One region of the Kitasatospora sp. NPDC001603 genome, then DNA from elsewhere that is predicted to be linked to it. Evidence: riboswitches for the same ligand, from Rfam matches in the RefSeq annotation. Region 1 holds a riboswitch; the other holds the start of a gene.
The links. A riboswitch is a leader RNA that binds a small molecule or an ion and turns the genes downstream of it on or off. The one in region 1 is predicted to bind cobalamin.
Positions count from the first base shown of each region.

Region 2: another riboswitch for cobalamin. It lies ahead of metE (5-methyltetrahydropteroyltriglutamate--homocysteine S-methyltransferase); the one in region 1 lies ahead of nicT (Nickel transporter NicT).

Region 1 is NZ_JBEPAA010000042.1:65,078-72,463, reverse strand. It holds gene nicT (Nickel transporter NicT) at 119-1,291, opposite strand; cobalamin riboswitch at 1,325-1,516, opposite strand; partial or broken gene ABT263_RS24885 (ArsR/SmtB family transcription factor) at 1,598-1,936, shown strand; gene ABT263_RS24880 (hypothetical protein) at 2,110-2,358, opposite strand; gene ABT263_RS24875 (Fpg/Nei family DNA glycosylase) at 2,478-3,287, opposite strand; gene ABT263_RS24870 (AAA family ATPase) at 3,453-4,136, opposite strand; gene aroQ (type II 3-dehydroquinate dehydratase) at 4,558-4,986, opposite strand; gene aroB (3-dehydroquinate synthase) at 4,995-6,083, opposite strand; gene ABT263_RS24855 (shikimate kinase) at 6,076-6,597, opposite strand; gene aroC (chorismate synthase) at 6,594-7,386, opposite strand, start outside.
Region 2 is NZ_JBEPAA010000018.1:92,933-100,318, forward strand. It holds gene ABT263_RS14610 (chitinase) at 1-22, shown strand, start outside; gene ABT263_RS14615 (flavoprotein) at 45-623, opposite strand; gene ABT263_RS14620 (BlaI/MecI/CopY family transcriptional regulator) at 812-1,201, shown strand; gene ABT263_RS14625 (M56 family metallopeptidase) at 1,198-2,142, shown strand; gene ABT263_RS14630 (winged helix DNA-binding protein) at 2,402-3,019, shown strand; gene cobF (precorrin-6A synthase (deacetylating)) at 3,166-3,924, opposite strand; gene ABT263_RS14640 (hypothetical protein) at 4,076-4,243, opposite strand; cobalamin riboswitch at 4,286-4,509, shown strand; gene metE (5-methyltetrahydropteroyltriglutamate--homocysteine S-methyltransferase) at 4,648-6,957, shown strand; gene ABT263_RS14650 (SDR family NAD(P)-dependent oxidoreductase) at 6,851-7,386, opposite strand, start outside.

The sequences.
Region 1 (7,386 bases):
GGGCGACGCGTCGGTGAGGGCCACGGGATGGGCCCGCTCATTCCCCATCGCGGGCGCCCGAACGGACCGGGTGGGCGCCGCCTCGTGACACCGCGGCGCCGCGGGCCGTCGGGGCCGACTACTCGGTGACCCCGGCGGCCTCGTCGGCCGCCGCCCCCCGGGCGGGCACCCCGTCGGCCGGCACCACCGGCTTCGGGCTCCAGCGCTGTTCGACGCCGGCGAGGCGCCAGTAGGCGATCGCCGCCCCCCAGACCACCACGAACAGCCCGACGATCGCGTAGCCGACGTTGTCCAGCGAGATGTCCGCGATCCAGCCGCTCACCGGGTCGGTGAGGTCCAGCTTCTCGTGCAGCACGGCGACCAGCTCGATGGTGCCGATGATGAACGCCACCGCGATCGACAGCCCAGTGATGGTCAGGTTGTAGTACACCTTGCGCACCGGGTTGGAGAACGCCCACTGGTACGCGAAGTTCATGAACGTCCCGTCCAGCGTGTCGAACAGGCTCATCCCGGACGCGAACAGCAGCGGCAGGCAGACGATCGCGTACCAGGGCAGCCCGGCGGCCGCGCCGGAGCCGGCCATCACCATCAGGGTCACCTCGGTCGCGGTGTCGAAGCCGAGGCCGAGCACCATGCCGACCGGGAACATCTGGCCGGGCCGGGTGATCGAGCGGGTCGCCCGGTTCAGCACCCGGGCCATCAGACCGCGCGAGTTGAGGTGCTCCTCCAGCTCGGCCTCGTCGAACCGACCGGCCCGCATCGACCGGAACACCTTGAGGATGCCGAACAGCGCCGCCAGGTTGAGCGCGCCGATCAGGTAGAGGAAGACACCGGACGCGGAGGTGCCGACCACACCGAGCCACTGGTGCGTGGTGGACTCGTCGTCCATCAGCGTGCTGGCCAGCTGGGCGCCGCCCGCCACCAGGGCGGCCATCAGGACCACCATCGAGGAGTGGCCGAGCGCGAACCAGAAGCCCACCGAGACGGGCCGCTTGCCGTCCGCCATGAGCTTGCGGGTGGTGTTGTCGATCACCGCGATGTGGTCGGCGTCGAAGGCGTGCCGCATGCCGAGGGTGTAGGCGGTGATGCCCAGGCCCACCCCGAAGACCTGGGTACCGACCTCGTACTTCTCCGGGGCGACCAGGAAGATCAGCGTCCCGAACGCCACTACGTGCATGGCCAGGATCACCCCCATCAACCCGGCCGTGCGGAGGGTGTCCTCGCGCCGCCAGCGGAAGCTCGGCAGGGCGGAGGACGCCGCGGGAGCAGCGGCGGTTTCGGGCAGGGTCATCTTCGGATCACGCTCCAGCACCTCGTGGAAAGACGTTCGTGAGATGCCGTGGCCGGTCTCCTGGCTGACGGGGCTTCCGGATCCGCCTTCCCAGGCGCGCGAGGCGCCCAGTGGCGTCGTGGATACGGACGACTCCCCCGATCACAGTGGCGAGGGCCGCTCCGGACTCCGGACCCTGAGGGTCCGTCACCGGTCTTCCCGAACACCACGGCGGGCAACACCGTAGGGGGCCGCACCTCACCCTTGCAAGGCTGCGCACCTGCGCAGGTGTCCAGGATCACAGCCACGGGCTGCAACAATGTCCGCATGCATCTCGTACCGGCCGACCGCGCGGGCCACCGCACCATCGACGGGCACCGGGTCTGCGAGGCCATCGCCGCGATCGGCGACCCCGGGCACGTCCGGTCCTGGGCCGAGCGGTTCTCGCTGCTCGCTGACCCGGGGCGGCTCGCCCTGCTGCTCGCCCTGCACCGGGCCGGGCCGCTCGCCGTCACCGACCTGGCGGTCGCCACCGGCATGCGCGACCCGGCCGTCTCGCAGGCGCTGCGGCTGCTGCGCACCGCGGGTGTGGTCACCGGCGACAAGGACGGCCGCGTGGTGCGCTACCGGCTCGTGGACGAGGCCCTGCGCCCCCTCCTCGACGAGTGCGCCGCCGCGGACCATCACGAGCACGGCGAGCCCGCCACCGGGAGCGACGCCACCGGCGGCGAGCCCTCCGCACCCCGGGCCGCCGCGGCCGGCTGACCGGCTCCCGGCTGACCGGCTCCGCCCGCGGAACACCGACCCGGCGCCCCGGGCCGTCGCGCCCGGGGCCCGCCTCACCCCTCCCGCACCAGCCGTTCGAAGCGCTCCAGCGAGCGCCGGGCCAGCGGGTCCGTCGCGGGCCGCAGGGCCCGGTCGAGCAGGCCCGCGCCGGGGAGCCGGAACGCGCCGAGGAAGGCGAAGCGGGTGCCTCCGGCCTCGGGGCGGGCCGCCATCCCGCCCAGCAGGAAGCGGCTGCGCATCAGGCACCACCCCGGCGTCAGCTCGACGTCGAAACGGGCCCGCAGCCGGGTGTGGCCGGTCACCAGCGCCTCCCGCCCTGGCGGTCGCCCGTACCGGGGCGGACGGCTGACCGCGCCCTCCCCCGGCAGCCCCGCGACCGCCCGCGGTGCCGCCCGGACGGCGCCGGGCAGCCGGCGCCGCCTCAGGCCCCCTGGCAGGTGGGGCACCAGAAGAGGTTGCGCGCGGCGTGCGCCTCGGTCCGGACCTCGGTGCCGCAGACCAGGCAGGGCATGCCGGCCCGGCGGTAGACGTAGACCTCGCCGCCGTGGTCGTCCACCCGCGGCGGACGGCCCATCGCCTCGGGGGTGTGCTCGGGTCGGACGGTGTCGATCCGCCCCGCGCCGACGCCCTCGCGCATCAGCGCGACCAGGTCGGCCCAGACGGCGTCCCACTCGGCCCGGCCGAGGTCGCGCCCGGCCCGGTGCGGGTCGATGCCGTGCCGGAACAGCACCTCGGCGCGGTAGACGTTGCCCACGCCGGCCAGCACCTTCTGGTCCATCAGCAGTGCCGCGATCGTCGTCCGGCTGCCGGATATCCGCCGCCAGGCCGGCTCCGGGTCGGCGTCGGCCCGCAGCGGGTCGGGGCCGAGGCGCGCCGCGACGGCGGCCTTCTCGGCGTCGGTGATCAGCGCACAGGTGTTGGGACCGCGCAGATCGGCGTAGGCGTCGTCGTTCGCCAGGCGCAACCGGACCAGGCCGACCGGCTCGGGCGCGGGGCCCTCCCCGAAGGCGAACCCACCGTAGAGGCCGAGGTGGATGTGCACCCAGGCGTCGTCCTCGAAGCCGAGGAAGAGGTGCTTGCCGATGGCCTCCGCCCCGGTCAGCACCTGCCCGTCGACCAGCTTCGCGCCGTCCGCGAACCGGCCCTGCGGACTGCTCGCACGGACCGGGCGGCCGCCGAAGGCCATGGCGTTCTCGGCGGCGAGGCGGTGGATGATGTGGCCTTCCGGCACGGGCGTCAGCTCCCCCGGGTGTGCGACAGGATGCCCCCATCATCGCAGCCCGCACCGACAGGCCCGGCCGGGCCGCCGGCCGTCGCGGGCTCCCGGAAGGCGGTACCGAATCCGCGCGCGGGGCAGCGCCGGAGCCGCCCGGAACAGCCCCGGGCGGCCCGGGCCTCAGCGGACCGGGATGCCCATCAGCCGGGCCAGGATCACCCGGTCCAGCTCGGCGGCGGTGGCCGCGACGTCCAGCTGGGAGTTGTCGATGATCGGCAGCCCGGAGTTGTACCAGCCGGCCATCCGGCCGTGGATCCGGGCCACCTCCTCGTCACTCAGCCGCCGGTTGCCACTGCGCCGGGCGTTGCGGCTCAGCACGGAGTCCAGGCTGGGCAGCAGCACGACCGGGATCATCCCCGGGCCGATGTGCCGCTTCCAGCCGCCGAGGCCGATCGCCGGGCGGTCCGGGAAGACCGCGTCGTCGATGATGCAGGAGATGCCGTTGGCCAGGTAGTTGCGGCAGGCGAAGCCGCAGGTGCGGCGGGCCAGCCGGTACTGCGCCTCGGAGGCGTTGTTCCAGCCGGACTGCGGGTTGGCGAAGCCGGACTGCACCCACTCGCGGACGTCGTCGAGGCTGATGTGGGCGGTGGGCGTGGGCCGCCGCTCGGCCCAGTGCCGGGCGACGGTGGTCTTGCCCGCGCCGGCCGGTCCGATCAGCAGCACGGCCAGTGGCCCGGACGGCAGGTGCGGCTGCGCGGGGTGGACCGGGAGCTGGACGGGCGCGCCGGACGGCAGCAGGAAGTGCCCGGTGGCGCCGGCCGGAACCGGCGCGGGCGCCGCGGCGGTGGGAGCCGACGGCGGCACGGGCCGCGCCGGCGCGGGCGGTGCGACGGGGGCCGCCGGGGTACCGGCCGGCGGCACGACCGGGCGACCGGCGTACGGGGGCCGACCGGCGGGCTCGCGCGCGGACCGGTCCGCGCCGTGGCGGACGGATTCGGCGTGGGCCGCCGCCCGCGGCACTCCCCGGGACGCGCCCGGCGCGCCACCGGCGGGCGGTGCGACGGTGGCACTGCCGGAGTACGGCGGGGCCGGCGGAGCGACGGGACGTGGGGGGACTTGTCCACCCCCGGCGTACTGCGTCACGGTCACCTCCCGACTTCTTTCAGCGGGGACACTACACGGCGGTCCCGCAGCGGGCACAGTCCGCCGCCGGGCCGCTGACGAGGGCCGGGGTACCGGATCGGGCCGGCCGGGGCCGCGCCGATCCGGTACCCCGGCCCGGGTGTCAGCGTGCGGTGAGCTGCCCGCCGAGCGCCCGCAGTGCCAGCTCGTACGAGCCCAGGCCGAATCCGGCGATGGTGCCGGAGGCGACCGCGGCGATCACCGAGGTGTGCCGGAAGGTCTCCCGGGCGTACGGGTTGGAGATGTGCACCTCGATCAGCGGCGCGGTCCGCTGGGCGGCGGCGTCGCGCATCGCGTACGAGTAGTGGGTGAAGGCCCCCGGGTTGATCACCACGGGCACCCCGCCGTCGGCCGCCTCGTGCAGCCACTCCACCATCTGCTGCTCGGAGTTGGTCTCGTGCACCTCGACCTCGAAGCCGAGCTCCTTGCCGAGCACGGTGCAGCGCTCGACCAGCCCGGCGTAGGAGGTGGCGCCGTAGACGTCCGGCTCGCGGCTGCCCAGCCGGCCGAGGTTGGGGCCGTTGAGCACCATCACCCGGGTCACGAGGAGACCTCCGCGTAGGCGGCGACCAGCAGGGACGGGTCGGGGCCCTCCAGCATGGAGGTCCGGCCGAGGCCGTCCAGGACGATGAAGCGCAGCAGGTCGCCGCGCGACTTCTTGTCGATCTTCATGGCGTCCAGCAGCTTCGGCCAGGCGTCCGCGCGGTAGCTCAGCGGCAGGCCGACCGAGGCCAGCACGGTGCGGTGCCGGTCGGCCGTCTCGTCGTCCAGCCGGCCGGCCAGGCGGCCGAGTTCGGCGGCGAAGACCATCCCGATCGAGATCGCCGCGCCGTGCCGCCACTTGTAGCGCTCGTTGCGCTCGATGGCGTGGCCGAGGGTGTGGCCGTAGTTGAGGATCTCGCGCTGGCCGGACTCCTTGAGGTCCCCGGAGACCACGTCGGCCTTGACCTGCACGGCCCGCCGGATCAGCTCGACGGTGTGCGGCCCGGCGGGGCTCCTGGCGCCCTCCGGGTCCGCCTCGATGAGGTCCAGGATGACCGGGTCGGCGATGAAACCGCACTTGATGACCTCGGCGAGGCCGGAGACGTAGTCGTGCCGGGGCACCGTCTCCAGGGTGTCGAGGTCCGCCAGCACGCCCACCGGCGGGTGGAAGGCGCCGACCATGTTCTTGCCCTCGGCGATGTTGATGCCGGTCTTGCCGCCCACCGCCGCGTCCACCATGCCGAGCAGCGTGGTGGGCATGGACACCCAGCGCACCCCGCGCAGCCAGGTGGCCGCCACGAAGCCGGCCAGGTCGGTGGTGGTGCCGCCGCCGAGGCCGACGATCACGTCGCTGCGGGTGAAGCCGGTCTGGCCGAGCACCGACCAGCAGTACGCGGCGACCTCGGCGCTCTTGGCGTCCTCGGCGTTGGGCACCTGGAGGACGATCGCCTCGTAGCCCTCGCCCAGCAGGTCCTCGCGGATGGCGTCGGCCGTGGCGGCCAGTCCTTCGGGGTGGATCAGCGCGACCCGCTTGGCGCGGGTCCCGATCAGCTGCCCCAACTCGCCGAGCAGCTGGTGTCCGATCAGCACGTCGTACGGGTCGTGGCCCGCGCTGCCGCCGACGTGAATCCTGACGATGTCACTCATGGGGGGTCTTCAGCTCCAGTGCTTCCATTACGGCGTCCGCGACCTGCCCGGGGGTGCGGCCCGCGGTGTCGACGACGGCGGTGGCCACCTCCAGGTACAGGGGCCGACGCGCCTCCATCAACTCACGCCAACGCGCCCGCGGGTTGACCGCGAGCAGCGGCCGCGGCGCGTCCAGCCCCACCCTCCGGACGGCGTCCGCCGGCGGGACCTCCAGGAACACCACCGGCAGCTCGCGCAGCAGCGCCCTGGTGGCCTCGGCCATCACCGCACCGCCCCCCAGCGCCAGCACGCCGTCGTGGTCCCGGGCGGCGCTGCGCACCGCGGCAGCCTCCAGCTCGCGGAAGTGCGGCTCGCCCTCGTCGATGAAGATCTCCGGGATCGGCTTGCCGGCCGACCGTTCGACATCGGCGTCGGTGTCCCGGAAGGCGACGCCCAGGCGCTCGGCGAGGTCCCGTCCGACGGTGGACTTGCCACTGCCGGGCGGGCCGACCAGCACCACCAGGGGCGCGCTCATCGGACGATCAGGTTGTCCAGGTACCCCTGGACGTTGCGGCGGGTCTCGCTGACGTGGTCGCCACCGAACTTCTCGTTCACCGCGTCCGCCAGCACCAGCGCGACCATCGCCTCGGCGACGATCCCCGCCGCGGGCACCGCGCACACGTCGGAGCGCTGGTGGTGGGCCTTGGCCGGCTCGCCCGTCCGCACGTCCAGCGTCTGCAGCGCGCGCGGCACGGTCGCGATCGGCTTCATCGCCGCCCGCACCCGGAGCAGCTCGCCCGTCGACAGGCCGCCCTCGGTACCGCCCGACCGGCCCGACGTCCGCTTGACGCCCTCCGGGGTCGGCACGATCTCGTCGTGCGCCTGCGAACCCGGCACCCGGGCCAGCTCGAACCCGTCGCCGACCTCGACGCCCTTGATCGCCTGGATCCCCATCAGCGCGGCGGCCAGCCGCGCGTCCAGCCGGCGGTCCCAGTGCACGTGCGAGCCGAGGCCGACCGGCACGCCGTAGGCCAGCACCTCGACGACCCCGCCCAGGGTGTCGCCGTCCTTGTGGGCCTGGTCGATCTCCGCGACCATCGCCTTCGACGCGTCGGCGTCCAGGCAGCGCACCGGGTCCTCGTCGAGGCGCGCCTCGTCGGAGGGCAGCGGCAGCACCCCGGCGGGGGCCTTCGCGCCCGCCAGCTCCACCACATGGCTGACGATCTCGATCCCGCAGGTCTCCTTGAGGTAGGCGCGCGCGACCGCGCCCAGCGCGACCCGGGCCGCCGTCTCCCGGGCGCTCGCGCGCTCCAGGATCGGCCGG
Region 2 (7,386 bases), on a different contig from region 1:
CTTCCGGAGGACCCCCCGGTGACGGTGGCGGTGGCGGCGGGCCGTTACTCCCGGCCCGCCGCGGCGATCACCGGGCGGAGCAGGTCGAGCACCCGGGTCCAGTCGTACGCGGCGCCGGCCCCCTCGGCCTTGGGCTGGTGGGGGGCGGCGTCACCGATCAGGACGCCCATCGACCGGAGCCGGGTCAGGCTCTCCGCGTAGGCGGGGTGGGCGGCCTGGGCGGCGTTGAGGTAGGGCTGGACGGCCACCGGGATGCCCAGGCCGTACGCCTCGCAGAGGATGCCGAGGGCGAGGGTGTCGGAGATGCCGGCGGCCCACTTGTTGATGGTGTTGAACGTGGCGGGCGCCACCGCGATGGCGTCCGCCGGGGGCAGCGGCCGGGGGTCGCCCGGCGTGCGCCAGGCGGAGCGGATCGGGTAGCCGGTCCGGGCTTCGACGGCCTTCCGGTCGATGAACCCGAGTCCGTTCGGGGTGGCGATCACGCCGACTCCCCAGCCCTCGGCCCGGGCGGCGGTGATCAGCTCGTCCACTCCGCCGGCGATGCCCGACGCGCAGACGACGATGTAGAGGAACGGCTCGCGATGCGCGGTCACACCTGAACTCCCGACTCTCCCGGCCACCATGGTGAAGCCCCAGGGCGGCGCCCCTGCGGCCAGTCTGCCCTGCCGGTGGGGCCAGTACAGTTGGGTGAGGCATACCTTACGAACATCCGACCGGATCGTCTACGACCATGTAGTCGGCCGTGGTGAGGGCGCGGGCGTCGCCGGGTTCGCTGTACGTCTGCCCGGCGGCGCGGCCGTGGACGGGAGACATGGTGGACGACAGCCGGGACACGAGGCGGCCGCACGGCGAGCTGGTCGCGGACGTACTGGCCGTGCTGTGGGCGGCCGAGCGGCCGCTGACGGCGCAGGAGGTCAACGAGGCGCTCGACCGGGGGCTGGCCCGGACGACGGTGGCGACGGTGCTGGGCCGGCTGCACGAGAACGGGACGCTGGAGCGCAGCCGCCCGGGGCGGGGCTTCGCGTACGCGCCGGTCGCCGACGCCGCCGGTCTGGTGGCCGGGCGGATGCGCCGTGAACTGGAGAGCGACCCGCACCGTGAGCTGGTGCTGAAGCGGTTCGTGTCATCGCTGTCCGAGGGGGACGAGGAGGTGCTGCGGCGCCTCCTGCTGGAGGCCCCGGACGGAGAGGGCCGCGGATGACCCTGGCCCTCGCCCTGGTCGCGCTGACGCTGCTGGCTCCGTGGGGCGCGGCGCCCGCCGCCCGCCGGCTGGCCGCGCTCCTGCCGCCGCGCGAGGCGTGCGTGGCGCTGACGGGTGCGGCCGTGCTGCTGGCGGGCGGCACCGCGGCGGCGCTGGTCGCACTGTTCCACGTGCCGTTCCTCGCCTCGATGGAGCGGGTGCCGCCGGCGCGCGTGCTGGAGCGGTGGCCGGCCGTCGTGCCGGTCTCCGGCGCGGCCGGGGTGGTGCTGGCGGTCCAGGCCGTGCTGCTGGCGCGCCGCTGGCTGGCCCATCGCGCGCTGCTCGCGAAGGCCTGGGAGTCCACCGGTGACGGGGTGGCCGACGGCGACGTGCTGGTGGTGCCGGGCGGCGACGCGGAGGCCTTCGCCCTGCCCGGCTTCCGCGGGCGCCCCGGGCGGGTCGTGGTGACCTCGGGCATGGTGCGCGAACTCGGTCCGGCGGAGCGCGAGGTGCTGCTCGCGCACGAGCGGGCCCACCTGGCGGGGCGCCACCACGTGCTGTCCGTCGTCACGGACCTCGCGGCGGCGGTGCACCCGGCGCTGCGGGGCCTGCGGGAGGCGCTGGGCTTCCACCTGGAACGCTGGGCCGACGAGGCCGCGGCCGGGTCGGTGGGGGACCGCCGGCTGGCGGCGGCGGCGATCGCGCGGGCGGCGCTGGCCGGGTCCGCCGCCACCCGGGCGGGCGGGAGCCGGAACCCGCTGCTGTCGGTGGGCGCCGGTCCGGTGCCGCGGCGGGTCGAGGCGCTGCTGGGGTCGGTGCCGGTCCTACCGCGCGGTCGCGCGAGGCGGGTGGGCGTGGCCTGGCTGGTGGCGGTGGTGGCGGTGTCGGTGCTGATCCCGGGGCTGGCGTACGGGCTGCACGAGTACGTGGAGTACGCCGCGCGGGCCATGCCGGGCCGGTGACGGGTGCCGTTGTCGGTGCCGGCCGCCGGCGGCGGGGGAGCGGGTGTCGCGGACGACATCGATGTAGACCGATCGGCGCGGCGCGGCTATCGTTGGCCTCGGTGCGCCGTGCGGCGCGATGCGGCGCCGTGCCCGGCGCGGCGCGCGAGCGGGTTTCGCGGCCCTCCGGTGATCGGCGTTCGGCAGCGTGGCATGGCGTCGGTGGTCCCGTGACCCCCGCCGGAGGTGGTGCAGCCCTCCACCAGCGATTGGATGCGACGTGTACGACAGGGGGAAGGGATCGTCGAGTCCCTTCGAGCAGACCGTCCACCTCCTGTCGGCGGCCGGCCGGGCGGCGGACGCCCTGCTCGCGGCGCGCCTGGAGTTCCGGGGGATGAGCCCGGCGCACCTGTCCGTCCTCTCCACGCTGGCCCGGCTGGGCCCGCACGCCCGGCCCGATCTGGTCGCCGGGATCGACGGGGGTACGGTCGACACCGCGCAGACTCTCGACGATCTCGTCGCGGCGGGCCTGGTGCAGTCCCTGTTCGTCCAGGTCGGCGGTCGGCACGAGGTGCTGACGCTCACCTCCTCGGGGCAGCTCGCGCTGGAGATCCTGCACAGCGACGCGTCGGCCGTGCAGGACGACCTGCTGGTGTCCCTGACGCGCGGTGAGCGCACCCAGCTGAACTCCCTGCTGCGGCGGGTGTGCGCCGCCGCCGCCCGTGGCGGTTCGGCGGGCTCGGCTCCGCGCCGGGCCGCCGACTGGGTGCTGACCCGCGAACGCCGTACGGAGTGGGCCGTCGAGCGCGAGGGCGCCGGCGGGGCGGCCGGGGTGGCCGGCGAGCGGTCCGAGGACGTGGCCGACCGGGAGGAGGGCGGGGCCCCGGCCGGTTCGTAGCCGTCCGGTGATGCCGGCGGGTCGGCGTCCTCCCCGGTCCGTCGCGGTGGCCGGCGCTTCCCGTGGCACCGGCTGCCGGTAACCGCCTCACCAGGTGAAACGGGCGCCGCGCGCTACTGATCGGTCGGCCCGGGGGCGGGTGTGGGTCAGCTCCCGGAGCGGCGGAGGAGGTAGGTGTCCATGATCCAGCCCTTGCGTTCGCGCGCCTCGTCGCGGAGCGCGCGGATCCGGGGGGCGGTTTCGGCGAGGGGGCCGGCGGCGAGGATCTCGTCCGGGGTGCCCAGGTAGGCGCCGTAGAAGATCTCCAGCCCCTCGGGGTCGATCCCGGTGAACGCGGCCCGCCCGTCCAGCATCACCACCACGTCGTCCACCTGCTCGGGGAAGCCCTCGGCGAGGCGGCGGCCGGTGGTGATCTGCAGCGGGCGGCCGACCCGGGTCAGGGTGGTGCGGTGGCGGGCGGCGAGCGCCGAGACGCTGCTGATGCCCGGGACCACCTCGTACCCGAAGGTGGCGCCGCCGCGGGCCAGGACCTCGTCGATCACGGCGATGACGCTGTCGTAGAGGCTCGGGTCGCCCCAGACCAGGAACGCGCCGGTCTCCTCCGGGCCGAGGTGTTCGGCGACCAGCCGCTCGACCAGGTCGGCCCGGCGGGTGCGCCAGTCGTCCACGGCCGCGGTGTACGCCGGGGTGGCGCGGTCCCGCTCGGCGTCCGCGACCTCGATGACGCGGTGGCCCGGGCGGCCGTGCTCGGTCAGCAGCTGCCGGCGCAGCCGGATGAGGTCCTGCCGTTCCTCGTTCTTGTCGAGGATGAAGAAGACGTCGGTGCGGGCGAGGGCCTTGACCGCCTGCAGGGTGAGGTGGTCGGGATCGCCCGCCCCGATGCCGATGAGAAAGATGTGCCGCATGACAGTGATTGTGCCGCGCGGCTCCCCGTCCGCCGGGCGCGGCCGGTCCCGGGCGAACCGCCGGGTGGGCCGCGGGCGACCGGTCCGGCGGCGCTGTGACGTCATGCACGCGCCCTCGACCCGGCCTTTCGGCCGTCACCACGACGGGCCGTCATGTGCTGATTCCGCCGTCGGGGGAAGCCGGCGCGGTGTGCGCGGCGGCGAGCACCTCGGCCAGGGTGACCAGCACGTCCTTGTTGACGCGCTCGTCCTCGACCACCGCCTCGACCACCACCTGAACTGCCCGGGCGGCCGGGGCCGCCGGGGCCGTCCCGGCCATCCGCGATCCGGACAATCACTGACGCGCCGCCGGCGATGGGCCTAGGGTGGGCGGTGCAGTCGGTTCGCCGTGTCCTCCAGCCACGGCGTCGCAAGAGGGAACCCGGTGGGAATCCGGGACTGCCCCGCAGCGGTGAGTGGGAACGACCGCCGTCACACGCACTGGGCCCAGCCGGGCCCGGGAAGCGACGGCCAGTAGGTGTCCGGCCTGGAAGCCAGGCGGACGTGCCCGCGAGTCCGAAGACCTGCCACTGCCCGCGTGCACCCCGCACGCGGTGATCTCGGTGACCTCGAGGGCGGGTCGGCGGAGCGGGCGGGCCCACCCCGGTGCCGTGCCCCCACTGCCGTACCTCCACGCCGTCGTGCTCTCCCGGGATCGCAGCGCGACTCGCGAAGGAGAGTTCCGTGTCACCGAGTTCCACCACCCCGCAGGCCACCGTGTACGGCTACCCGAGGCAGGGTGCCGACCGGGAGCTGAAGAAGGCCGTCGAGGGGTACTGGGCGGGCCGCGTCGACGCCGCCGCCCTGCACGCCACCGCCGCCGTCCTGCGCCGCGCCAACTGGCGGCAGCTGGCGGACGCGGGCATCACCGAAGTCCCCACCGGCGACTTCTCGCTCTACGACCACGTCCTGGACACCACGGTCGCGGTCGGCGCGATCCCGGCCCGCCACCGCGCCGCCGTCGACACCGACCCGCTGGACGGCTACTTCGCCATGGCGCGCGGCACCCAGGACGTCGCACCGCTGGAGATGACCAAGTGGTTCGACACCAACTACCACTACCTCGTACCGGAGTTGGGCCCGGACACGGTCTTCGCCGCGAACTCCGCCAAGCCGGTATCCGAGCTCCGTGAGGCGCTCGGCCTCGGCCACCGCCCCCGGCCCGTGCTGGTCGGACCGCTGACCTACCTGCTGCTCGCCAAGCCCGCCCCAGGCGTGGCCGCCGACTTCCGGCCGGTCACCCTGCTGGACCGGCTGCTGCCCGTCTACGCCGAACTCCTCGCCGACCTGCGGGCCGCCGGCGCCGACTGGGTCCAGCTGGACGAGCCCGCGCTCGTCCAGGACCGCACCCCGGCCGAACTGAACGCCGCCACCCGCGTCTACCGCGAACTCGGTGCGCTCACCGACCGCCCGCAACTGCTGGTCACCAGCTACTTCGACCGGCTCGGCGAGGCCCTGCCCGTCCTGGCCAAGGCCCCGATCGAGGGCATCGGCCTGGACTTCACCGGCCCCGGCGCCGCCAACCTCGACGACCTCGCCGCCGCCGGCGGAGTGCCCGGCAAGCGCCTGGTCGCGGGCGTGGTGGACGGCCGCAACATCTGGATCAACAACCTGGAGAAGTCCCTCGCCACCCTCGGCACGCTGCTCGGTCTGGCGGACCGGGTCGACGTCGCACCGTCCTGCTCGCTGCTGCACGTCCCGCTCGACGCCGACCTGGAGCGCGACCTCGACCCGCAGGTCGCCCGCTGGCTCGCCTTCGCCCGTCAGAAGACCACCGAGATCGCCACCCTGGCCCGCGGCCTGGCCCACGGCACCGACACCATCGCGGCCCAACTGGCCGCCAACCGGGCCGACCTGGCCTCCCGCGCCGGCTCCGCGCTGACCCGCGACCCGGCCGTCCGGGCCCGGGTCGCCGCCACCGCCCCCGAGGACGCCCGCCGCGCCCCGGCCTACCCCGAGCGCGCCGAGGCGCAGCGGGCCCGGCTCGGTCTGCCGCTGCTGCCGACCACCACCATCGGCTCCTTCCCGCAGACCACCGAACTGCGCACCGCCCGAGCCGACCTGCGCGCCGGCCGCATCGACGACGGAACCTACCGGGACCGGATGCGGGCCGAGGTCCGCGAGGTGATCGCCTACCAGGAGAAGGCCGGCCTCGACGTGCTCGTCCACGGCGAGCCCGAACGCAACGACATGGTGCAGTACTTCGCCGAGCAGCTGACCGGCTACCTGGCCACCCGGCACGGCTGGGTGCAGTCCTACGGCACCCGCTACGTCCGGCCGCCGGTGCTGGCCGGGGACATCTCCCGCCCGCACCCGATGACCGTCGACTGGTACCGCTACGCGGCCGAACTGACGGACCGTCCGGTCAAGGGCATGCTCACCGGACCGGTGACCATGCTCGCCTGGTCCTTCGTCCGGGACGACCAGCCGACCGGCGACACCGCCCGGCAGGTCGCGCTCGCCCTGCGCGACGAGGTCACCGACCTGGAGGCCGCCGGCGCCGCCGTCATCCAGGTCGACGAGCCGGCGCTGCGCGAGACCCTGCCGCTGCGGTCCGCCGACCGGGCGGCCTACCTGGAGTGGGCCACCGAGTCCTTCCGGCTCTCCACCTCCGGGGTCCGCGCCGACACCCAGATCCACACCCACATGTGCTACGCCGAGTTCGGCGCGATCATGACCGCCATCGACCAGCTCGACGCCGACGTGATCTCCCTGGAGGCGGCCCGCTCGCACATGGAGGTCGCCCACGAGCTGGCCGGGGCAGGCTACCCGCGCGAGGTCGGCCCCGGCGTCTACGACATCCACTCGCCCCGGGTGCCGAGCACCGAGGAGGCGGCCTCGCTGCTCCGCGCCGGGCTGGCCGCGATCCCGGCCGAGCGGCTCTGGGTCAACCCCGACTGCGGCCTGAAGACCCGTGGTTGGACGGAGACCCGGGCCTCGCTGGAGCACCTGGTCGAGGCGGCCAGGCTGGTCCGCGCCGAACTGGGCGGCTGACACCGCGCCGGGGTGGGGGGGGGGGGGCGCCCCCCCCCCCCCCCCCCCCCCGCCCCCCCCCCCGCGCGCCCCCCCCCCCCCCGGGGGGCGGGGCCCCCCCGGGGGGGGGGGGGCGGGGGGCCCCCCCCGGCCCCCCCCCCCACCCCGGTCCGGCCTCGGGTCCGCCGCCGCCCGGGCTGCTGGTCCTGCCGCGCCGGGCGGGCCCGCGGGCCCGGTGCGGCACGATCGGCGACCTCTCGGCGACCGCCCGCTCCGGGCCGTCCGCGGCGGTGAGGTCCACCTGGAGCGGCGGGAGGTCGGTCGTGCGGCCGAGCGCGGCGAGGTCGTCGGTCACGGTCCGGGAGGCGGCCGGCACGCTGACGCCCTCGGCGGCGAGGGCCCGGGTGACGGCGAGGCCGATGCCCTTACGCGCCCCGGTCACCACGGCGG